Regions from separate parts of the Pseudarthrobacter sp. NPDC058119 genome, predicted to be linked through region 2. Evidence: riboswitches for the same ligand, from Rfam matches in the RefSeq annotation. Region 2 holds a riboswitch; each other region holds the start of a gene.
The links. Region 2 has a riboswitch for cyclic di-AMP ahead of ACFVTD_RS20000 (C40 family peptidase). Riboswitches for the same ligand answer to the same signal wherever they lie in the genome.

Region 1 (7,829 bases), on a different contig from region 2:
CACCCACGCCATCCCCTCCACAGAAACGGCAGCATCATGACCTCCACCATTTCACCCGCCGGCCACGCTGCCGGCACGCCAGCCCCTGCTGCGGGCCCGGACCTGCAGGGGGCTGCCGCCGGGACCACGTCCCGCTGGAAGCGCTACGCCTACGGAAACCAACCGCGCTGGGTCCGGCCTTCCGCTGCCGGGCTCCTCGTGGCCACCGCCGTCCTGTACCTGTGGAACCTTGCAGCAACCGGTTACGGCAACTCGTTCTACGCCGCAGCCATCCAGGCTGGCACCAAGGACTGGACCGCGTTCCTCTTCGGCTCGCTCGACGCCGGAAACGCCATCACCGTTGACAAACCACCCGCGGCGCTGTGGATCCCGGCCCTCGCCGGCCGGATTTTCGGCTTCTCGTCCCTGAGCATGCTGGTGCCCGAAGCGCTCATGGGCGTAGCCGCCGTCGGCGTCCTTTACCTGGCGGTCAAAAGGGTGTCCGGGCCGGCGGCAGGCCTGCTGGCAGGCGGCGCCCTGGCCCTCACGCCCGTTGCCGCGCTCATGTTCAAGTTCAACAACCCGGACGCCATGCTGACCCTGTGCCTGGTGCTGGCGGCGTACTTCACCACCCGGGCCATCGAGCGTGCGGGCTGGAAGTGGCTGGTGGCGGCTGGCGCCGTGATTGGCTTGGCGTTCCTCACCAAAATGCTGCAGGGATTCCTGGTGGTACCGGCCCTCGCACTGGCCTACCTGTGGGCCGCACCGGCCACGGTGGGGCGCCGGGTGGTCCACCTGCTGGGCGCGCTCGGCGGCATTGTGGTGGTGGCCGGCAGCTACGTGGCCTTGTTCCAGCTGACACCGTCCTCTGACCGGCCGTACATGGCCGGCTCCACTACCAACAGCTTCCTGGAACTGACCTTCGGCTACAACGGGCTGGCCCGAATCACCGGTTCGGGTGAGGGGATGCCCGGCGGCGGCGGAGGAGGGGCCGGCGGTCCCGGGGGTGGTGGCTTTGGCGGTGGAAACGGCGGATTCGGCGGTGCCGCCGGCCTGCTCCGGATGTTCGGGACCAGCTTCGGCGGCGAGGTGTCCTGGCTCTTGCCCGCGGCCCTGGTGCTGCTGGTGGCCGGCCTGTGGTTCACGCGGCGTGAAGCGCGCACCTCCCGGAGCCGGGCAGCACTGATCATGTGGGGCGGCTGGCTGCTGGTCACCGCCGGAGTCTTCAGCTTCATGAGCGGCATCGTCCACCCCTACTACTCCGTGGCGCTCGCCCCTGCGATCGCTGCCCTGATTGGCATCGGCGCCGTGGAACTCTGGCGGGGCCGTGCCTACTGGCCGGCCCGGATCGTGCTGGCCGTGACGGTCCTCGGTACCTCCCTCTGGTCCGGCGTGCTCCTGGGCCGGGATGCCGCGTGGCTCCCTTGGCTGCGCATCGCCGTGATCGTCCTCGGTGTCCTGGCCGCTGCAGGGATCCTGCTCCGCCTCGACGCACTGGGGGCGGGCGCACGGTTCCGGCGCCCAGGTGCGGCCGCCGTCGTCGTCGTATCCCTGCTGGCCGGCGGACTCGGCACGGGGGCCTGGACCCTGGCCACCGCGGCTGCCGCCCACTCGGGTTCCATACCGACGTCGGGGCCCGCGGGTTCGTCGGCAGGCGGCTTTGGGAACCGGGCCGCAGGCTTCCGCGGCGACCGCACCGACCGCACGGACGAAGCCGGCGGAAGTGACGCGGCCGCCGGAACCGACGGCGCCGCCGGCAGTAACGGCTTCGACCCGGCGAACGGTTTCGACCCCACCAATGGAATTGGTGGTCCAGCCGGTGGCCCCGGCGGTGAAGGGACGGCCGACGCCGCGCTGACCGCGCTGCTCTCCTCCACCACCACCAAATGGTCCGCCATCGTCTCCGGCGCCAGCCAGGCAGCCAGCCTGGAACTGGCAACGAACACCAACGTCATTGCGCTGGGCGGCTGGAACGGCGGGGACCCGTACCCCACGCTCGCCCAGTTCCAGGACATGGTGTCCAAGGGCGAGATCGGCTACTACATCCAGGGCGGCGGCATGGGTGGAGGCGGCATGGGCGGCCGCGGCGGCAACTCCGAGGTAGCCGCCTGGGTACAGGCAAACTTCCAGGCGCAGACTGTGGGCAGCTCCACCGTCTACCGCCTGGCGGAGTAGCACGCCATGGCCAGCCACTACCCGACCCAGCCATACCCAAGCACCGCAACCGGCGTTGAACGGCCCTCCGGGGCACGCCCGGCCGAACCCCGCCCGGCCGAACCCCGCGCGTTCGAAGCCCGGGCCGCCAAGACCCGGGCTGCGGGGGACGGCGGAACAAAGTCCGTCGGACGTCCGCGGGATCCCCTGGCACTCCGCCGGCATCTGGAACTGGCGGCGGTACTGGCAGGAACGGCCGTGTTGTACCTGTGGAACCTCGGCGCCTCCGGCTGGGCCAACGCGTTCTATTCGGCCGCGGCCCAGGCGGGATCGCAGGACTGGACCGCCTGGTTCTTCGGTTCCTCGGACGCCGCCAACTCCATCACGGTGGACAAGCCGCCGGCATCTTTGTGGATCATGGGATTGTCTGTCCGGATCTTCGGACTGAACCCGTGGAGCATCCTGGTTCCGCAGGCGCTGATGGGGGTCGGGGCCGCCTGGCTGCTCCACCTTGCGGTGCGCCGGTCCACGGTGCAGGCCACCGGTGACGCCACGCTCGCCCACCGGGCAGGGTTGCTGGCGGCGGCCGTCCTTGCCCTCACGCCGGTTGCCACGCTGATGTTCCGGTTCAACAACCCTGACGCCCTGCTGGTGCTGCTCATGACTGCGGCCGCGTACGGGGTCCTCCGGGCAATCCAGCAGGACCGGCTGCGCTGGCTCCTGCTGGCCGGCGTGTTCCTGGGCTTCGGCTTCCTGGCCAAGCAGTTGCAGGTCCTGCTGGTGGTTCCCGGGTTTGCCCTGGCCTACCTGGTTGCCGGACCGGGCAGGCTGGGCCGGCGGTTCCTGCGGCTGGCCGCCGCAGGGGCAGCGATGGTGGTGTCCGCCGGCTGGTGGCTCGCGGCGGTGGAACTGACGCCTGCCGGCATGCGGCCGTATATTGGCGGGTCGCAGGACAACTCCATCCTGGAGCTCACCCTTGGCTACAACGGATTGGGCCGACTGACGGGCGACGAAACAGGCAGCGTGGGCGGCGCCAACGGGTGGGGCGTGCCCGGCCTGTTCCGGATGTTCAACAGCGAGTTCGGTGGCCAGATAGCGTGGCTGCTTCCCTCCGCCCTGATCCTTGCGGCAGGCCTGCTGTGGGTGGGCCGGCGGGCGCCGCGGACTGATCAGGTGCGTGCGTCCGTCGTGGCCTGGGGCTCGTGGGTGCTGGTGACGGGCCTGGTATTCAGCTTCATGGCCGGCATCATCCACCCCTATTACGCGGTGGCGCTGGCGCCGGGAATTGCGGCACTTACCGGCCTGGGCGCAGTCCTCCTGTGGCAGCACCGGCAGCAGCCGGCCGCTGCAATCCTGCTCGCGGCGGCCGTCGCAGCGGCAGCCCTGACCGCGTTTTCCCTGCTGGGCACCACATCGGCCTACGGTCCGTGGCTGCGCTGGCTGGTGCTGGCGGCGGGCCTGGCGGCGGCAGCCGGAGTGGGCCTCACCAGGTTCATGGGCCGCCACTCCCTGCAGCGGACGACGGCGGCGCTCGCCATTGCAGCGTCGCTCGCCGGGCCGTTGGCCTATTCCGTCTCCACGGCAGCGACGGCGCACAGCGGGGCAATCGTCAGCGCAGGACCCACGTCAGGGTTCGGTGCGGGGCCCGGCGGCGCGCCCGGCGGCACCGGGGTTAACCGGAACGGATTCGGCCCCAATGGCACGGGCACGGGGAACACAGCCCAAGGCACTCCGGGACAGGCCACTCGGGGACAGGGCACTCCGGGACAAACCTTCCGACAGCCAGGTACCCAAGGCGGCACGGGGTTCGCCGGGAACCGAGGCGGAGTCATGGGTGGGCTCCTGGGTGCCCCCACGCCGTCGGCGGACCTGGTCACCGCGCTCCAGGCCGGGGCATCGGGCTACACCTGGGCCGCCGCCGTGGTTGGTTCCAACAACGCCGCCGGCTACCAACTGGCAACCGAACTTCCGGTCATGGCGGTGGGCGGCTTCAACGGCACCGATCCCTCCCCCACGCTCGCGCAGTTCCAGGAGCTGGTGTCCCAGGGCAAGATCCATTTCTTCATCGCGGGCGGGACCATGCGCTCCACCAGCGGCTCGGATGCAGCAACCCAGATTGCTGAGTGGGTGGCAGCCAATTTCCAGTCGCAGAGCATAGGTGGCACCACGGTGTACGCCCTGGCAGGCCAGTAGCGATGCGGTCCGGCCCGAACCGAAGGGCTTACGGGCCGGACCGCCTCAATCCTCTTTGCCACGGCGGCAAACCGACGCGCTGGATCCGTGACTTCCGTTACCTAAATGTGACTTCCTCTTAATCTTCGTGTACCGTCGATTGGGTGCGGTCCCCGTTCGGGCCGCATATCCCGGGTTGACGCCAAGCTCTGCCGCTTCCCCGGATTCCGATTGAGCAACGGCAGAGGCGGGGGACCCACCGTCCCGGGCAATGACTGCCCTTGGGGTTAAGCCAGCACGTGATTTCTTTCCGTGTGGCCGGATGCCCTCATCCGAACCCGACAGCTAACTCCGCAGGTGTGAGAGGCGATCAATCATGTCCAAAAACACGGCAGAAGCACGCCTGCATGCCAAGGCTAAACACAAAGCCAAGCAGCAGGCCAAGAAGACCACCTGGGGCCAGCGCGCCGCCGTCCTTGCGGCATCGTGCGCGGTGCTGGTGGGGGTAGGCGCGGCCGGACAGGCCACCAGCAACATGACCCCGGCGTCTTCCACCCAGTCAAACACGGCAGCAGCCGACGCCCAAATGAGCATCGAGAAGAGCGAAATCCGCTCCAACCCGGTGGAGAGCCCCGCTCCCGCAGCCATCAGCGTCGCCCCGCAGGCGGCTGAACCGGCTCCGGCAGCAGCTCCTGCGGCTCCCGCACCGGCAGCCCCGGCACCTGCCCCCGCACCCGCACCCGCACCCGCACCCGAGCCTGCACCCGCCGTCGCGGTGAACGATCCCGCCGGCGCCCAGGCCTACGCGGCCGGCCAGTTGGCCACCTTCGGCTGGGGACCGGACCAAATGCAGTGCCTGCAGACCCTGTGGACCAAGGAATCCGACTGGACCACCACGGCTACCAACCCCAGCAGCGGGGCGTACGGAATCGTCCAGTCCCTCCCGGCCGAGAAGATGGCCAGCTCGGGCGCGGACTACCTCACCAACTACCGCACCCAGATCAACTGGGGCCTGGACTACATCAAGAAGAGCTACCAGTCCCCCTGCGGCGCGCTGAACTTCCACCTGGCGCACAACTGGTACTAGGCACCACTCCCCTGCCGCAACGCGGCGAAGCGGCGCTTCCAGCTGAGGCTTTCCGGTATTAACGGACGCCCGACGACGCGTCCCGGCTCCCCGCCGTCGTACGCCTTGGGCGTGGGCCCGGCAGGGAACACCGCAAACCGCTGCGGGCCGCATCCACAGGGATGCGGCCCGCAGCGGTTTAAGGTGCAGGGCTTTGTGCAGAGCTGCCATGCGCAGAGTTGCCCAGTGCAGAGTTCCCTTGTGCCGCGTTGCCTTGGCCGGCGCCGCCTTGTGCAGCAGAGCTTTCGGCAGCGACTGCCCCGGCGTTCCGCCACGGGATGTACTGCACTGACCACTTGTTGCCGTCCGGATCGGCGAAGTACACGAAATGGCCCCAGTCCTGGACGTCCACGTCACTGACATCCACGCCGTTGGTTTTCAGGAAGTCATGCGCCGCGGTGATATCGCTGACCACCAGTTGCAGGTTTGACCCGCTGCCGGGAGGTGCGTCGGTCAGACCCTCGCCGATGCAGATGGAGCAGGCTGAACCGGGCGGCGTCAGCTGCACGAAACGGATGTCGTCCGAAGGCCGCTCGTCGTAGTCGGCGTTGAAGCCCACCTTGTTGACGTAGAAATCCTTGGCGCGGTCAACGTCGGAGACAGGGACAAAGGCAAGTTCGAGTTTCCAGTCCATCCGCACAGGCTAGCGGCGGGAACCGGTGCGGGAAAGGGGAGGCTACCCGGCGATGCCGTAGAGGCGGTCCCCGGCGTCGCCCAGCCCCGGAACGATGTAGGACTTCTCGTTGAGCTTCTCGTCGATGGAGGCCAGGACGATGTGCACGTTTGCATCGCCCAGTTCCTCCTCCAGCTTGGCCAGGCCCTCGGGAGCCGCCAGCAGGCAGATGCAGGTGACGTCGGACGCGCCCCGCTTGAACAGGAACTTGATGGCCTCGCGCAGCGTACCGCCGGTGGCCAGCATCGGGTCCAGGACGAACACCTGCCGGCCGGTCAGGTCCTCGGGGAGGCGCTCGGCGTAGGTGATGATGTCCAGTGTTTCCTCATCCCGGGCCATGCCCAGGAAACCCACCTCGGCGGTGGGGACCAGTTTGGTCATGCCTTCCAGCATGCCCAAGCCTGCCCGCAGGATGGGAACCACCAGCGGGGTGGGCTTGGTAAACGCCGTACCGATGGTGGTGCTGACAGGCGTTTCGATGGTGACGGGCTCGGTGCGGACCTCCCGCGTGGCTTCGTACGCCAGCAGCGTCACCAGCTCTTCCGTCAGCTGCCGAAAGACAGGCGACGGCGTGTTCTTGTCCCGCAGGACGGTGAGCTTGTGGGCGACCAGGGGGTGGTCAACAACGAGAGTACGCATCCCCCAAAAGTATCATCCGGCGGTGTCCTTGTTGTGGCCGCCGTGGGCGTGCTCACTGCCGTCGTCGCCCCTGTGGTGCACTTCCTCGGCCACAACGTCGCGGACGATCGGACGGTCGAACGACGGCGCCGCACCGGCATGCTCCCGCCTGCGCACCAGGTGGAACAACCTGTGCGCCAGAATGACCACACCCACCCAGGTGAGGCCGAGCAGCCACCCGGCCATGACATCGGTCAGCCAGTGGTGGCCAAGGAAGACGCGGCTCAGCCCCATGGCGATGATGAAGAGCGTGCCCGCCGTGATGGCTGAAACGCGGACCACCGTGGCCTGGAATTGGAGGCAGATGAGGTACACCACCAGGCTGATCACCACGGTGGTGTTCAGGGTGTGGCCGCTGGGGAACGACGGTGAATCCTCGTAAGGGGGTACCGCGTCCGCGTGGTCCGGGCGGGTGCGGCCCACCAGTTTCTTGCCGAACGTCGTGGCCATGATGGAGACGGCCGCAGCGCCGCCGATCAGGATGAGGGGCCGCCAGTTCCGGCTGAGGAAGGTCAGCCAGGCAGTAAGGATGCTGGCGAGGATGGGCATGCCGACTCCGCCGCCGATATTGGTGAAGCCGGTTACGAACGCGTCGAGTCCGGGGCTGCGCAGGCTTTCAGACAGGGCCAGGGCGGGCTTGTCCAGGTTGGCCAGGCCGGCGGAATCCACCACGTTGTCGTACACCTCGGCGCCCAGCAAGGCCAGGGATACGATGATCGCACCGCCCACCAGGATGGTGAGGACCAGAGCCGCATAGGGCTTGAACCAGAGACCTAGGCGATCCCGAAGAGTGTCCATGGTGCCTCCCGGCGTCGGTAAGTAACCTGAGTATCCTCGAAACTATCATTGAGCCATGCCGTTGCCCGATAAAGAACATCATGCCTGGATGGGCCTTGCGTTGGCGGAAGCGCGCCGGGCACTCGCCACGGAGGACGTTCCCATCGGTGCCGTGGTGCTGGGGCCCGACGGCGGGGTGCTGGGTTCCGGCCGGAACCAGCGGGAGGAACTGGGCGACCCAACGGCCCACGCCGAAGTAGTGGCCATCCG
Region 2 (7,829 bases):
CTCCGGAAACGCGCGTGACGGGGGCGGCCACACCGGTGGAGGTCTCATTCTGGGGCCAGGCATAGACATCAACGCCGGCCTCGGCCTGGGCAGCCGGCCGGGTGCCCGGCTCGGACTTGATGATCGAGGAAGCCTCCAGGAACGGTGCCTTGTTGGTGGCCGCGGCAAACTTGGACCCGAACTCGCCGAAGGAAAGGTGCTGGGCCTTCTTCTCCACCAGGCCGAAAGCTGCCACATCCCAGAAAGCGGTGGAGCCGCCCACACCGAGAACCACTTCATAGCCCTCCGGGGCGCGGAAGAACTGGCTCAGCCCTTCGCGGACGGACCCCACCAGGTTCTTGACCGGCGCCTGGCGGTGCGAGGTGCCGAGGATGGTCTTGGACGCTGCTGCCAGTGCATCGATCTGTTCCTGGCGCACCTTTGACGGGCCGGCGCCGAACCGCCCATCCTTCGGCAGGAGGTCGGCGGGGATCGTGATGCTGGTGTCGCTCACAGGTGCTCCAATTCGGCGGGGACGAAATTTTTGGTCCGGACGGGCGGGTCATGGCCCGGCCGGCAGCAGGCGATGGCTGCGCAGCGGGCCTTCACCATTCTGCCTGAATGGCAGGGGCGGCGGGAGCCGGCAGCCCCAAAGTCCAAACGTTGAGACGGGCTGCCCGGGCGGTGCCGCACGAAGCGCAGCTATTCGGACAAACTCAAAATAGGCTAAGCTTTCCCCCGAACTACCTCGCGGGAAGAGGCGATACGGTGGGACAACGCAAGGTACTGCGCTCGAGGAGCTGAGCTGGATGACGGATCTGATCGACACTACGGAGATGTACCTCAGGACCATCCTGGAGCTTGAGGAAGAAAACATCGTTGCCCTCCGGGCCCGTATCGCCGAACGCCTGCGCCACTCCGGCCCCACCGTGTCCCAGACCATCGGCAGGATGGAGCGCGACGGGCTCGTGGTCGTCTCCGGCGACCGGCACCTGGAACTCACGGACACCGGCCGCAAGCGGGCCACCGAGGTCATGCGCAAGCACCGGCTGGCCGAACGCCTGCTGGCCGACGTGATCGGCCTGGATTGGGCCTACGTGCACGACGAAGCCTGCCGCTGGGAGCATGTCATGAGCGAGCGGGTTGAGCGGCGCATCTACGAGATGCTGGACCACCCCACCGAATCGCCCTACGGCAACCCCATCCCCGGCCTCGCCGCCCTGGGTGGACAGGCCGCCACCGCTGGCGCCGACGGGGCCATCAGCCTGGTCGAGGCCATGAAGGGCTATGCGCCGGCCTCAGTTGTCACCATCAGCCGGCTGGCCGAACCGATCCAGGTGGAGCCGGAGTTGCTGGCGCAACTGGACGAAGGCGGAATCCGGCCCGGCGCCGCCGTGGCGCTGGAACACGTGGGTGACTACATCTCGGTCCGGGTCCCGGGGATTGAGGGCGCACTGGAGTTGCCGCCTGAGGTTGCCGCACACGTTTTCGTCTCTGTGTCCCAGGCCTGAGCCCCGGGGTTGTACCCCGAAGGGGCACTTTCACGCAAAGATAACGGAATTGTTACCTAGGGTCTTAAGGCCCTATAGTGGAACCAATCGTTGATACTTAAGCGTTACCCGATCCGGAGCCGAGCTCTGCCAGCGGATCGGGTGCACGAGTCGTTACTGGCAGAGGCGGGGGAACCACAATCGGCAGCGGGGGACTGCCTTGGGGTGAAGTCCGTCAGCAGCAAGCCTCTCCAGTGAAGGATTCTTCCGGGAATACCCCTGCGCAGAAGCTTGCCATGACGGGCCGGGTCTTTGATCTCTCTGACCCGAATCCGACAGCTAACTCCGCAGGCTTTTCCAGAGAGGAACCCTTCTTGACCATGCAGACCTCCAGGGGGCGCCGCCGCGCAGCCAGCCCCCCTTCGGCGCCCCGGGTTGTCGAAGATGTAGCAGCGGAGCGCCCCCGCGATCTGCATCGCGACGCGCGCCGCCGCCGGGGGCCCCTGCGGCAGGTAACCGAATTCGCCGCCGCCAGCGGGATTGGCCAGAAGGCCGGAATCGCCCTGGCCGCCACCGGCCTGGTGTTGACGGTCACAGTACCCGCCACCAGCCCGGTCATGGCCACTGACGCTTCCGGCAACGCGCCCCTGGCGGCTTCCTCCGTCAGCCCGCAGCCGCAGATTTCCGCCGATGTGGGGGCCCAGATCGACTTCAGCCGCTCGGCTGTGGTGACCCAGGCGGATCCGGACGGGAAGCTCAAGCAGCTGCTGAGCGCCCAGTCCGCCGGCTCGGTCACGCGGGCCGCGTCGGCCGGCACCCTGGCAGCGCCACTTGCCTCCCTCACCACTGCCTCGCCGTTCGGATACAGGGTGAGCCCGATTACCGGCGGCTCCGGCGACTTCCACCGCGGCCAGGACTTCGTGGCGCAATGCGGGACGTCCGTCCTTGCTGCTGCGACCGGCACCGTTACTTTCGCAGGCTGGCACCAGTTCGGCGGCGGAAACCGGGTGGTCATCGATCACGGCAACGGGCTGGAAACCACCTACAACCACCTGTCGTCCTTCAACGTCAAGGTGGGCCAGACAGTCTCCCGCGGAGAAGTAGTGGCCCTCAGCGGCACTACGGGTGCTTCCACCGGCTGCCACCTGCACTTCGAAGTGCAGGTCAACGGTGAAGTGGTCGATCCGATGGGCTGGCTGTAACCGAATGATTGCCCACTCTCAGATCGCAGTGACCTGCCGTGACCTGAATGTGACATTGAAACAAAACTGCTGTACCGTCTAACTCGCGTCAACTTTTCCGAAGTTGACGCTCTTGAGTGGATTGCCTAACTCTGCCACCGCTCAAGGTCCGTTCGCATTTCATCGTCTGGCAGGGGCGGGGGAACCAATTTTGGCCTTCTCTCCAGAAGGCCTTGGGGTTAAGTCACGAGCTTCCCAGGAAGCAGTGTGGCCGGGTGACTCCCATCCGAATCCGACAGCTCACCTCGCAGGCATTGGGAGAGGCTACCTTCGTGTCTTCACGCCATCATTCTGCGCGCCACCGTGCGCAAACGGTTCGCACCAGCCCCTTGGACGCCGTGTCCAAGGCCGTGAGTGCAAATGCCGGGACCGTAGGCCGCCAGGCTGCCGTAGTGGCAGCCGCTTCGGGCCTCATCCTGAGCATGGGCCTGCCCGCCAATGCAGCTGACACCACCGCCGGCGTCTCTGCATCCACTGAGTCCGGCTCGGCGCAGACGGCCCTGGCCGTCACCGCTGCCCCTACGGCCACGGTTTCCTTTGAGCGCCCGGTCGTCAAGACCACCGCCGCTCCGAAGGTGGAAACCGTGCGTCCCCAGTCCACGGCACCGGCCGACCGCGCCGCCACCGCCGGCCAGGACTCCGCTCCCACCGCCAAGGTTGCCGAGACTGTGTCCGCCGCAACCTCTGGCATTGCAGCCATCGCCTACACCGGCATCGGCCACTCCTACGTATGGGGCGGCACCAGCCCGGTCACCGGCTGGGACTGCTCCGGGTTCGTCCAGTGGGTCTACGCACAGGCCGGGATCAGCATCCCCCGCACCAATGCGTGGAGCATCATGACCCCCACCTCCACGCCGCAGCCGGGCGACCTCGTTGTCCAGAACGGCGGCGCGCACGTGGGCATCTACGTCGGCAACGGCATGATGATCAGCGCGCTCAACCCCTCCCAGGGCACGCTGCTGCACTCGCCCGCAGCCACCGGTACCTCGTCGTACTACCACCTCAACAAGTAGTTCTTGGGCTTAGCGCTCCAAGGGCTATTTCTTTGCCCACAGCTTTCCCGCTAGAAACCAGATCCCCGTTCGGGATGCGCCGGCGTACCCCCAAGATGCCGGCGCGTCCAGCCCCCTTTGCCTGCCTACACGCGGTTCGAAGGAAAAACGAAAGAGAGAACTCATGACGACTCGTGCTACCGCACGGCACCGCGCCGAGGTCACCAAAACAAACTCGATCGCCATCATCGCCAAAGCTGTCACCGACAACGCCGGCGGCATGGGCCGCCAGGCTGCCGTTATCGCTGCGGCTTCCGGCCTGGTCCTGACCAGCGGCATCGCAGCGAACGCTGCCGATGCCAACGTCAAGCGCGATTCCGCTCCGGCGTCCCAGCTGGAAGTCGAGTCCGCCGTCGACGCCCCGATTTCCGCGGCCTCCACCATTGCCATCAGCTACGAGAAGCCTGCCGTCACCACGACGCCAGCTCCGGTCGTTGAGCCCGAGCCCCAGGTCCAGGTCCAGGAAGCTGCTCCTGTCGCGCAGGCTGTTGCTGCTCCCAAGGCCACGGCCAAGGTTGTTACGGCTTCCGCTCCCGCCGCTCCTGCGGCCCAGGCTTCCGCGAGCGGCAAGGGTGCGGCCATCCTGTCCGCCGCCTACGCCCAGCTCGGCGTGCACCAGGACTGCACCATGCTGGTGACCAACGCACTGGCCGCCGTCGGCATCCACTTCCACGACTGGCCGGCCGGCTACCTGTCGCTGGGTGACACCGTTCCCATGTCCCAGGCCCAGCCCGGTGACCTGCTGTACTACGCCGACGGTGGCGGCGGCATGGCCCACATTGCCGTTTACGCCGGTAACGGCATGGCCGTCCACGGCGGCTTCAACGGCAACGACACCGTGGTCTTCAGTGCCAACGTCGGCTCCGGACCGGTTGCCATCCGCGTACGCTAGGCAATCCCATGCCGGCCTGAACCAGCGCCGGCCGACATGTTGCTTGCCAAAGGACCCCCGCCAGAAAGGCGGGGGTCCTTTGCGTTTAAGAGGTCTGCCGCCCGCGCCTTTGGCTTTAGCCCGTCCTGGTGGCGGAAAGGCCTCCGGGGCGGCGATTACCTGATTTTGCACTTCTCTGTTTACTCTTGTGATGTCGATCCATAGCCCGGACATGCCGAGGGCAGCCGGCCCTCGTGCCCCTGACGGGTGCGGCCGTGAAGAGGTAAGTGCATGCGCACTCTCGTTCTGAATGCTGGATATGAACCGCTGGCGGTTGTCACTTTCCGCCGGGCGCTGGTGCTTGTGCTCACGGGCAAGGCAAGCGTCGTGGCTGAAGGGGACGACCCCGTGGTGGGACCCACTGACGTCCTGGGCCGCCCGTCCGTGATCCTCCTCAACCGTTACATCCGGCCCCGGTACAACCACTCGACGGCAGTCAGCCGCAGGGGCGTACTCCGGCGGGACGGGCATAAATGTGCGTACTGCGGCAAGGCCGCGCACACAATCGACCACGTTCACCCAAAGTCGCGTGGGGGTGCCGATTCCTGGGAGAACCTGGTGGCCGCCTGCCTGCGATGCAACAACGTCAAGGGCGACCACACTCCCGCCGAGATGGGGTGGACCCTTCGGTTTGTTCCCGAACCGCCGCACGGGACGATCTGGCAGATCAAGGAGCTGGAGAAGCCGACCCCCGCATGGGATCCGTTCCTGTTGCCGGAGCGCGCTGCCTGACTGCCTCCCGGCCGCTGGGCGGCACCCGATTGGGTGCTGGTCGTAGGCTGGGGGAGTGCACAAGAACAGCTTGGCTTTTGATGCCCTGATCCTGGCCGGGGGGCGCTCATCCCGCCTGGGCGGCGTACCCAAGCAGTCATTGGTCTTCCACGGCCAAACCCTCCTGGAGCGCGCAGTTGCCGCGGCGGCAGGTGCCCGGCTGACCGTGGTTGTCGGAGATGCGGGAGTCCAGCCGGATGACGGAGGGGAGAGCCTGCCCCCGTCGATCCGTCCCGGCAACCTCCTGGCATGCCGGGAGGAGCCACCCTTTGCCGGTCCCGCGGCTGCGATTGCCGCAGGCCTGGACACGCTGGCGGGGAGCGGGGGAGGGGCGCCCTGCACCCTGGTGCTGGCATGCGACATGCCGCTGGCCTCCCAGGCGGTGGCTGTGCTGCGGGACGCACTGCTTGATTCCGGCGCCGGCACAGACGCGGTGGTGGCCTGCTCCGATGACGGCAGGATGCAGCCGCTGGCAGGTTTTTACAGCACAGCCGAGTTAAGAAGATCCTGCGCCGACTTGGCTTCGCGCAACGCCTTGGTCAACGGCCCGGTGAGGGCGCTCCTTGCTAGTCTGGACGTGCAGCTTGTCACAGTCCCCGCCGGGTCCACCGCCGATGTGGATACCTGGGATGATGCTGCCGCGCTGGGTGTTGCCGCCGGGAACCAGCACGCAGGACAGTACCGGCGCGCAGCCGGAGACAATGTGGGAGGCAAGTCGTGAAAAGCCAGGACGAAACGCTGGAAGAGTGGTGCAGGGCGCTCCTCCAGGCGTACAAACTTGAGGACGTCCAGGTGGACGTCAACGCCGTGCTGTCACTCGCAGGCGTCGCCGCCCACTCGGTTGTCCGGCCGGCCGCACCGCTGACTACCTTCATCGCCGGCTTCGCCGCGGGTCTTGCTGCCGCACCCGGCAGGGAGCTGGATGCGGCATCGATGGACGCGGCGCTGGCCGTTGCCCGTTCCCTGGCGGCCGACTACGACGCTGAAGCCGCCGGGACTCCCGGCGAATGACCGCAGAACCCCATGACGGTCCTGGCGCGCCGCCGGGCACGGAAGCCCAGGCGCGCGCGGGCGAAACTGAAGACACACACGCTGGCCATCACCACGCGGCACACACCTGGCAGGAAGCGAGGCAGGCTGCCTTCGATGCGGCAACCCCCATTCCGCCCGGCCCCGTCGCGCTGCGGATAGCCCTGGGGCGCAGGCTCGACCAGGACATCGTAGCCCCGCAGGACATGCCCCACTACGCCTCCTCGGCCATGGACGGCTGGGCAGTCAACGGAAGCGGCCCGTGGATACCGGTGGAGACAGGCACCCGCCTGGCGCCGCACCTGGCAAGCCCCATTGCCACCGGTGGCCTCATCCCGCCAGGTGCCAAGGCAGTGCTTCGCAGCGAGAACGCGGTCCTGGGGCAGGATGACGAGGGACTGCCCGTCCTGATGACAGGCGGCAAGGCGCGTCCGGGCGAGCCCCGAGCTGGAGAGCACATCAGGAAGGCCGGGGAGGAAGCCCTCGAAGGGGACCTCCTGGTCAAAGCCGGGGTAACGCTCAACCCCGCACACCTGGCCCTTGCCGCCCTGGCCGGCTACGACGAAGTGCCGGTCCAGGGCAAGCCCGTGGTCCGCCTGGTGCTGACCGGATCCGAAGTGGTGGAACAGGGCACGCCCGCCCCCGGCCAGGTACGCGATACGTTCGGCCCGCAGCTGCCCGACGTCGTGGCCATGCTGGGCGGCATCCCCGCAGGCCAGCAGCGGATCGGCGATTCCTACACCGAATGGCTCGCGGCCCTCGAGGACGTGCTCCCCGAGGTGCCCGGCGCGCCGGACCTGCCTGCCGACGTCGTCATCACCACCGGGGGCACCGGACGCTCGGGAACGGACCACCTCCGCCGGGCAGTGGCTGAACTTGGCGGCCGGCTCATCATCGACGGCGTGGCCATGCGGCCGGGACACCCCGCGGTCCTGGCCGAGCTTCCCGACGGCCGTTTTGTCCTGGGACTTCCCGGCAACCCGCTGGCGGCCATGATGGCCCTCTCCACCGTGGGTGCCCCGCTGCTGGCTGCCCTGGGGCACCGTCCCATGCCGCCGGTGGAGGACGTGCCGTGCGGGACGACGATTGAGCCCGACCCCGGCCGCACCCGGCTGATGCCCTTTCGGCTGCTGTATGGCATGGCATCCCCGGCGCAGCACACGGGGCCCGGCATGATGCGCGGGCTGGCAGCCGCCGACGGCGTACTGGTGGTGCCCCCGCACGGGGTGCAGCTGGGCGAACTGGTGCCTGCCTTCGCGCTGCCGTGGGGGACGCCCATTCCGCGGCCCGGCGAACGTGATGCGAAGGCCAAGCCCCGGACCGCCGCCCGCACCGG
Region 3 (7,829 bases), on a different contig from region 2:
GCCGGCCCACCAACGGCGATAGGGTTAAACCATGACGGCAGCAGCTGAATCCACGGTCACGTTCGATGGCCGTTTCGCCCGGGAACTGGCGGAACTTGCCGTGCCCTGGCAGGCCGAGGAAGCGCCCAGCCCGGAGCTCCTGGTCCTGAACGAGAAACTGGCAACGGATCTGGGCCTTGACCCGCAGTACCTGCGCAGCCCCGAGGGTGTGCGGCTTCTGGTGGGAAACCACGTTCCAGCGGGGGCCACGCCCGTGGCACAGGCATACGCCGGACATCAATTTGGCGGGTACTCGCCGCTGCTCGGTGACGGACGGGCCCTGCTGCTGGGCGAGGTCATGGACCGGAAGGGCCGCCTCCTGGACGTCCACCTCAAGGGCTCGGGGCGTACGCCCTTCGCCCGTGCAGGGGACGGCCGTGCCGCCGTCGGGCCAATGCTGCGGGAATACGTCGTCAGTGAGGCCATGCACGCACTGCACATTCCCACCACCCGTTCGCTCGCCGTTGTGGCCACCGGGCGGCAGGTCCGGCGCGATGGCATGCTGCCCGGCGCCGTCCTGGCCCGGGTTGCGGGCAGTCACCTGCGCGTAGGCAGCTTCCAGTACGCGCGTGCCACCGAAAACATGGACCTCCTGAAGCGGCTGGCAGACCATGCCATCAGCAGGCACTACCCGCAGGCGGCCGATGCCGCGAACCCTTACCTTGCGCTGTTCGCTGCGGTCGTCACCGCCCAGGCAGAGCTCGTCGCCCGGTGGATGCTCGTCGGCTTCGTGCACGGGGTCATGAACACGGACAACATGACCATTTCGGGGGAGACCATCGATTACGGGCCCTGCGCGTTCATGGACGCCTTCAACCCGGCCGCCGTCTACAGTTCCATCGACGTCGGCGGACGCTATGCCTACGCCAACCAGCCGGTCCTGGCCGAATGGAACCTGGCCCGGCTCGCCGAGGCCATGCTGCCGCTGATTGACCAGGACCAGGAAAAAGCCGTGGCCCCGGCAGTGGAGGTCCTGGGTGGTTTCCGCGGCCGGTACAGCACTGCGTGGACCCGCGGGATGACGGCCAAGCTGGGCCTGGACAGCGCCAATGAAAGCCGCGCCGGGACGCTGGTGGATGATGTCCTGGACATCCTGAAGGACGGACCCGTGGACTACACCCTGTTCTTCCGCAACCTGGGTAAAGCCGCGCGGGGGGACCACCGCGCCGTGCGCGGCATGGTCCTTGACCTTGCCGCCCTCGATGCCTGGCTGGTGCGGTGGCAGGAACTTGAACCGGACGCCGGCCTGATGGACAGCGTCAACCCGGCCTACATTCCCAGGAACCACCTGGTGGAGGAGGCGTTGGCCGCCGCCACGGGCGGAAACCTGGCACCCTTGCAGCTGCTGCTCGAGGCAGTCAGCGACCCCTTCACCGAACGGCCCGGCCTGGAACGCTACGCGGAAGGCGCCCCTGAAGACTTCGGCGCGTACATGACCTTCTGCGGGACCTGACGGCCGCGGATGCGGAGGGCGGATGCGCCAGGAGGGCGGCAGCCGGTGTACCGGCTGCCGCCCTCCTGATTTAAAGCCTGCGCGGTTGCGCGCCTGCGGTTGCGCGAAGACTAGGCCACGCGCACAGCGGAGTAACCGCCGAGCCAGCTGATGGAGTGCACCTGGGTGTCGTAGCCGTTGACGCCGCCGCTGACCACCTGGCCGTTGCCTGCGTAAACACCCACGTGGCCGGAGGTGATGATCAGGTCACCGGGGGCGGGAGAGCCTACCACCGTGCCGTACTGGAAGAACTGGGTGGGGGCCAGGTCGCCCACGGACTTGCCAACGGAGCGCAGTGCCTTTTCAACCATGGCAGTGCAGTCCTGCTGGACGCCCAGCTGGCTGTAGGCCGAGGCGAGGATCGCTGCGCCGGTGCCGCTGCCGGTAGTGGACGCCACGGGCGTGGCGGAGGCGTAGGACATGTTCATGCCGGTGTTGGCCGGTGCGGTGGCGGCTGCCGCCTGCACGGGTGCTGCAACCGGGGCCGGTGCCGGTGCCGCGGTGTAGCCGGCGCCGGGAATCTGGATCTGGTCGCCCGGGTAAATGACCGAGGACAGGCCCAGACCGTTGGCGGACAGGACGTCATTGAGGCTGACGCCGTACGCTGCGGCGATGGCGCCGAGGGTATCGCCGGACACCACGGTGTGGACGTTCCCTGCTGCCGCGGCAGGGGCTGCTGCCGGGGCGGCCGGTGCTGAAGCGGTGGCCTGCACGCTGGTCTGCTCAGTGGTGTCCGGGGCGGTTACGCCAGCATGGGCCGGGGCGCCGACGCCGAACGCAATGCCGGACGCTGCTGCCACGGCCAGCGCCGGGCGGCCCAGTGAGCGGGCCTGCGACCTGGCTGTTACAGCGAGGCCCTCGAGCACAATGGAGCGGGCCGGAGTCGCGCGGTGACGGGCTGAAATGGAATTTTTTGACACGGTTGATCGCCTCTCCCATGCCTGCGGGGTGAGCTGTCGGGTTCGGGCTGGAGATACCCGGCCGGAAGCGGACCCGCAATGGAGGGCGGCGCTGGCGACTTAACCCCTAGGCCACATGTGGCCGTGGAAACTTGGTTCCCCCGTCCCTGCCAACTGGAGCGGTTGGATCCCATGGTCAGCGGCAGGGCTCGGCATACTGACGGGAATGTCCCGTCTGGGAGGGACACCTGACGACCCTAACCCACGCGCACGCCAATTGTCACATTTAGGTAACATACGAGGCTGCCCTCTCGAATTGCGCAAACGTGTGGACAATAAGCTTGCTTCCGGGGTGACCTCGGCTGATGCCCGGGCTCCCTGCTGACGGTAACAATCTGGAAACGGGTTCCTGTATGACCTTCGAATCCGGCGGTAAGCTTCGGGACTATGCCCCTGTTCGTAACCAGCCCCAGGTTTCCTTTGCTCGGGGGCCTGGCGGCTGTTGCCCTGGCCGCCACCGCTGTCCTGGCGGCCGCCGCCGACGACCCGCCTCCGCCCGGCGGGTACCCCTCCTGGGCAGACGTGCAGGCAGCCCAGTCCTCGGAAGCGTCGAAGGCGGCGGAGATCGCCACCATCAACGGGCTGCTGTCTGGCCTCCAGGCGGAGTCGGAGGCGGCTGGGGACGCGGCTGTCCGCTCGGCCGCGGAGTACGCTGCCGCCGACGCCGGGCTGCAGGCTGCTGCTGCCCGCCTGGAAACCCTTTCCGGCCGGACCGCCCACGCCAACGCGGAGTTGGCACAGTACCGGAAAGCCCTTGGCGCCCTGGCGGTCGAGTCCTACAAGACCGGGGGAACCAACGCAGGGTTCTTCGTGGCCCTGGATGCCCTTGGAACCAACAGCGTCCAGGGACTGAACCTGGTAAAGCTCGTGGGGGACAAGACTGCGGCCCTGGTTGCCAAGGCATCGGCTGCGGAAAAGGCAGCCGCAGCCCTTGCCGACCAGGAGAAGGTTGCCAGGAGCGAGCGGGAGCGGCTTTCCGAGGAGGCGAAGGCCACGTTGGACTCGGCCCGCGCGGCCCAGGATGCGCTGGCCCGGCAGGTTGCGGAGGAACAGCGCCACGGCGGCGAGCTGACCGCCCAGCTCGCGGCCCTGAAAGGCACGACGGCGGCCCTTGAGAATGAGTACCGCCAGGGCCAGGCAGCCCAGGCTGCCTACGAGGCGGCCCAGGCGGCCAAGCGCGCCGCCGCGGAGGAGCAGGCCCGGCGGCAGGCGGAGGCCGCGGCCCAGGCAGCTGCCGCGGTGGCGCAGCAGCCGAAGGCACCGGCGCCCGCGGCGAACCCGGTCCCGGCAGGTCCTGTCCAGCCCGGCAGTGTCCAGCCCGGCGGTGTCCAACCCGTTCCCGCTCCGCCTCCCGTCGCCGATCCCGGGCCGGCCGCCACGGAGGCGCCGGCCCCGCCGGGTCCGCCTGCCGTCGTCGTTCCTTCCGTTCCCGGCGGTGCGGTGAACGATCCCGGCGGAGCCAAAAGCTACGCATCCGGTCGCTTGGGCGCCTTCGGGTGGGGCCAGGACCAGTTCCTGTGCCTGGCCCAGCTGTGGACCAAGGAGTCCAGCTGGCTGACCACAGCCACCAACGCCTACTCCGGTGCCTATGGAATAGCCCAGGCGCTGCCGCCGGGCAAATACGCCAGTGCCGGCAGCGACTGGCTCACCAGCTACCGCACTCAGGTCGACTGGGGCCTCGGCTACATCAGGGACCGCTACGGGTCCCCGTGCGCGGCGTGGAACCACTCTGTAGCCCTGAACTGGTACTGATTGACGCGCTAGGCTGTCCCCATGCCTGATTTCGAACGGTTCCGCGCGCTGCTCGAGGAGGAGCGGGCCCGGCGCGTGGCCCTGTTGCCGGCGCTGCGGGCGGATATCGAGGCCGCAAATTCGGCGCGCCAGGGCTCAAATGTGGATGACGAGCACGATCCCGAGGGTGCCACCATCGCCTTTGAACTCTCGCAGGCTTCAGCGCTCCTGAAACAAAGCTCAGCCGGCCTTGAGCACATCGAAGCGGCGCTGGCCCGGCTGGCCGCGGGAACCTACGGAACCTGCGCGGTGTGCGGGGAACCCATTGCCGAGGGGCGCCTGGAGGCCAGGCCATGGACTCCGTTCTGCATCCTGCACGCCTCGGCCGGCCGCGGGCGATGACGGAGGCCGCGGAGGTTGTGTCGGCGGCGGCCGATTTCGTCGACCGGACGCTGCAGAATGAGGGCTCCTGGTATCGCGCCGACGACGTCGGGAACCGGCTGGGCGGGCAGCTGGCCTCCTACGGGTCGTCGGTGGGGGCCGTCCGCGGGACTGTCCGTGACGCGCTGCGGAAATTCAAGGACCTGGACCACGACGGCACGGTGCTGCTGGCCTCGGCCCTGTGGGGGCAGCCGCGGCCCGGTTCGCGGCCGGTGTTCGAGCGACGCCTGGCCGCCGTCGTGTTGCTGCAGTCCCGGGTGCGGCTGCTCCGGCATTCCGACCTGACCCGGCTGGAGGGGTTCCTCCGTTCCGCCCAGGCAGAAGACCTGGCTGCGCCCCTGCTCTCCGATGTCCTGGTCCCCTTGCTGGCTGGGCTCGCCGGGCGTGAACGGCAACGGGCCGGCGTCGTCCTGGCTCGTTGGCGGGAAGATCCGGACCCCGGGCTGCGGGCGGCAGCCGAGGCCCTTGAAGAAGACTTGTCCACGTAGAACGCACCGAGGAGATCCACATGAATGAACCGTTTGACCTTGAGCGTTTTGTTGCCGCCCAAAACACCGGCGGGACCTATGAGCAGGCGCTGGGCGAGCTGCAGGTCGGCAGGAAGTCCGGGCACTGGATGTGGTTTGTCTTCCCGCAGATTGCCGGGCTGGGACAGAGCGACATGTCCCGCAAGTACGCCATTTCCTCCCTGGCTGAGGCGCGCGCGTACCTGGACCACGAGGTGCTGGGTCCGCGGCTCCTGGAGTGCGCGCTGGTCCTGGCAAACCACGCCGACCAGTCGGCCGAAGACATTTTCGGCGGAATCGACGCCAGGAAACTCCGCTCCAGCATGACACTGTTCCTCCGGGCGGCACCCGGAGAAACAGTGTTCAAGACCGTCCTGGCCCAGTTCTTCGACGGCGAACCGGACCCGGCCACCGACGAACTCCTCGCCGGCCTGGACGCGGCGGACTGATTCCGGCGGCGGTGCGGCGGGACCTTTGGGCGCCGCACCGCCCGGCGGCATGGCGCTATGGCGTCGGGCTGCCGCCGTTGACGTTGAGTGTTTCGCCCACCACGTAGCTCGATTCGGGCGAGGCCAGGAACACATAGGCAGGGGCGAGTTCAGCGGGCTGGCCCGCCCGGCCCAGGGGAGTGGACTGCCCGAATTCAGGCAGTGCCTCCTTGGGCTGGCCGCTGCTGACCTGCAGCGGGGTCCAGATCGGGCCCGGCGCCACAGCGTTCACCCGGATGCCCTTGGGTGCCAGCTGCTGGGCCAGGCCCTTGGTGAAGTTGTTGATGCTGGCCTTGGTGGTGGCGTAGTCCACGAGGGTCGGGGACGGGTTGTAGGCCTGGATGGACGTGGTGTTGATGATCGTCGAACCGGCCGGCATGTGCGGCACCGCGGCCTTGGTCACCCAGAACATGGCGTAGACGTTGGTCTTCAGGGTGTGGTCGAACTGCTCGTCGCTGATGTCTTCCAGGTCCTCCTGGGCAACCTGCTTTCCGGCGTTGTTGACCAGGATGTCAACTCCGCCCAGCACGGCCACCGCCGTGTCTACGAGTTCCCGGCAAGCGGCGGAGTCCTTGAGGTCACCGGGCACCTTGACGGCCTTGCGGCCGGCGGCCTCAATGATCCCGGCAATACGTGCGGCATCCTCCTCTTCCTGGGGCAAATAGGAAAGCACGACGTCGGCGCCCTCCCTGGCGAAGGCAATCGCCGTTGCTGCCCCGATGCCTGAATCCGCCCCGGTCACGATGGCCCGGCGGCCCTCGAGGCGCCCGGTGCCGCGGTAGGTTTCCTCGCCGAGGTCGGCCTTGGGCGCCAGTTCCGCATCAAGTCCCGGCTCCGGCTGGTGCTGCTTGGGCGGGGAGATCTTTTCGTAGGCAGTCACGGGATTACGGAAGGTGTACTGGTCGGTCATGGTGGTACTCCTGTTCGTGCGGGACGCGGGCTGGTTCGTCGCCCGGGATGGTGAAGCAGCAAGGCCGCACAAGGCAGCCGTAAAAAACTAAGCATGCTTACGGTTCCCAGCCTAGGCAAAAGCTCCCGCCCTGCCAAGCGGCCCCGCGGTCAGTCCCGCTGGACTTCCACCAGCCTGACCTCCGCCAGGCGGCCGCCTTCCACCACGGCCTCCATATAGGTGCAGGCCGGCTGGCGGCGCCGGTCGGTGGGCGAACCGGGATTCAGCAGCCGCAGCCCGCCAGGCGACACCGTGTCCCAGGGAATGTGGCTGTGCCCGAACACCAGGACGTCCGCGTCCGGATACAGGGCCTCGCACCGCTGTTCGCGGCCCTTTGCCGGGCCGGTCTCGTGGACCATCGCAAAACGCACCCCGCCCAGGAGCGCGGCGGCGGTAGCAGGCAACCGCCGGCGAAGGTCGGGTCCGTCATTGTTGCCGTAAACGCCCAGCAGGCGCCGGCTCCGGTGCTCGAACTCGTCGAGCACCGCCGCCTCCACCCAGTCGCCTGCGTGGAACACCACGTCGGCCTGCTCCACGGCGTGCCACACCTGCGCGGGCAGGCTCCTGGCCCGCTTCGGCACATGCGTATCTGCTATCAGGACCAGGTTCAAGGGCATATCCGAATCCTGCCATGACGCCCTGTTGCCGTGCTGCCCGGCGTCGTAATCTGGGGGCTGGGAGGTGATTGCCATGGAGGCAGCCCAAGGCGACCGCATCGTGGTGCACGGGAGGACCGTAGGGTCCACGGACCGGCACGGAGTGATCCTTGAGGTGCGGGGAGAGGGTGGGCACCCGCCCTACCTTGTCCGCTTTGATGACGGGCACGAAACCGTCATGTATCCCGGCGGTGATTTCGCCGTCGACCACGGACACGGCACCTGACGGTCCTGCGGGACTGCAGGCCCCCGCTACACCTGTCAGACTGGACCAATGGATCATTTCCCGTCCGCCGGCATGTCCGCCACCCCACCGCAGCGCACCGGTCCGCGTGATCCGGGCGACGCCTGGGTAGAAGGGGACCGCGGCCGATACTGGGGCCGGTTCGGCGCGGCCGGCGTCCTCGCCTGGGACCCCGCCAAGGGTGTGCTCCTCCAGCACCGTGCCGTCTGGAGCCACAACGGCGGTACCTGGGGCCTGCCCGGCGGAGCTTTGCACCAGGGTGAAGAACCCGTTGACGGCGCCCTTCGCGAAGCCCATGAGGAAGCTGCCGTCCCGTCGGAGAGC

Region 1: linked by a shared signal. The riboswitch ahead of ACFVTD_RS13030 (hypothetical protein) and the one ahead of ACFVTD_RS20000 (C40 family peptidase) in region 2 are both predicted to bind cyclic di-AMP.
Region 3: linked by a shared signal. The riboswitch ahead of ACFVTD_RS17120 (LysM peptidoglycan-binding domain-containing protein) and the one ahead of ACFVTD_RS20000 (C40 family peptidase) in region 2 are both predicted to bind cyclic di-AMP.

Annotation. Positions count from the first base shown of each region.
Region 1 covers NZ_JBHVTN010000005.1:262,733-270,561, reverse strand. Annotated here, with positions in the region: gene ACFVTD_RS13045 (glycosyltransferase) at 1-40, shown strand, start outside; gene ACFVTD_RS13040 (glycosyltransferase family 39 protein) at 37-2,154, shown strand; gene ACFVTD_RS13035 (ArnT family glycosyltransferase) at 2,161-4,326, shown strand; cyclic di-AMP (ydaO/yuaA leader) riboswitch at 4,514-4,676, shown strand; gene ACFVTD_RS13030 (hypothetical protein) at 4,682-5,392, shown strand; partial or broken gene ACFVTD_RS13025 (glyoxalase superfamily protein) at 5,691-6,065, opposite strand; gene upp (uracil phosphoribosyltransferase) at 6,108-6,743, opposite strand; gene ACFVTD_RS13015 (phosphatase PAP2 family protein) at 6,756-7,580, opposite strand; gene ACFVTD_RS13010 (nucleoside deaminase) at 7,636-7,829, shown strand, end outside.
Region 2 covers NZ_JBHVTN010000012.1:18,346-26,174, forward strand. Annotated here, with positions in the region: gene serC (phosphoserine transaminase) at 1-493, opposite strand, end outside; gene ACFVTD_RS19990 (metal-dependent transcriptional regulator) at 789-1,490, shown strand; cyclic di-AMP (ydaO/yuaA leader) riboswitch at 1,598-1,839, shown strand; gene ACFVTD_RS19995 (M23 family metallopeptidase) at 1,850-2,671, shown strand; cyclic di-AMP (ydaO/yuaA leader) riboswitch at 2,784-2,978, shown strand; gene ACFVTD_RS20000 (C40 family peptidase) at 3,049-3,723, shown strand; gene ACFVTD_RS20005 (NlpC/P60 family protein) at 3,887-4,654, shown strand; gene ACFVTD_RS20010 (HNH endonuclease) at 4,925-5,425, shown strand; gene ACFVTD_RS20015 (molybdenum cofactor guanylyltransferase) at 5,481-6,185, shown strand; gene ACFVTD_RS20020 (DUF6457 domain-containing protein) at 6,182-6,475, shown strand; gene ACFVTD_RS20025 (molybdopterin molybdotransferase MoeA) at 6,472-7,829, shown strand, end outside.
Region 3 covers NZ_JBHVTN010000008.1:142,473-150,301, forward strand. Annotated here, with positions in the region: gene ACFVTD_RS17110 (ribonuclease Z) at 1-48, shown strand, start outside; gene ACFVTD_RS17115 (YdiU family protein) at 32-1,492, shown strand; gene ACFVTD_RS17120 (LysM peptidoglycan-binding domain-containing protein) at 1,603-2,451, opposite strand; cyclic di-AMP (ydaO/yuaA leader) riboswitch at 2,455-2,655, opposite strand; gene ACFVTD_RS17125 (lytic transglycosylase domain-containing protein) at 2,878-4,242, shown strand; gene ACFVTD_RS17130 (TraR/DksA family transcriptional regulator) at 4,264-4,623, shown strand; gene ACFVTD_RS17135 (DNA alkylation repair protein) at 4,620-5,150, shown strand; gene ACFVTD_RS17140 (DUF1810 domain-containing protein) at 5,171-5,617, shown strand; gene ACFVTD_RS17145 (glucose 1-dehydrogenase) at 5,673-6,566, opposite strand; gene ACFVTD_RS17150 (metallophosphoesterase family protein) at 6,716-7,222, opposite strand; gene ACFVTD_RS17155 (DUF1918 domain-containing protein) at 7,296-7,487, shown strand; gene ACFVTD_RS17160 (NUDIX domain-containing protein) at 7,536-7,829, shown strand, end outside.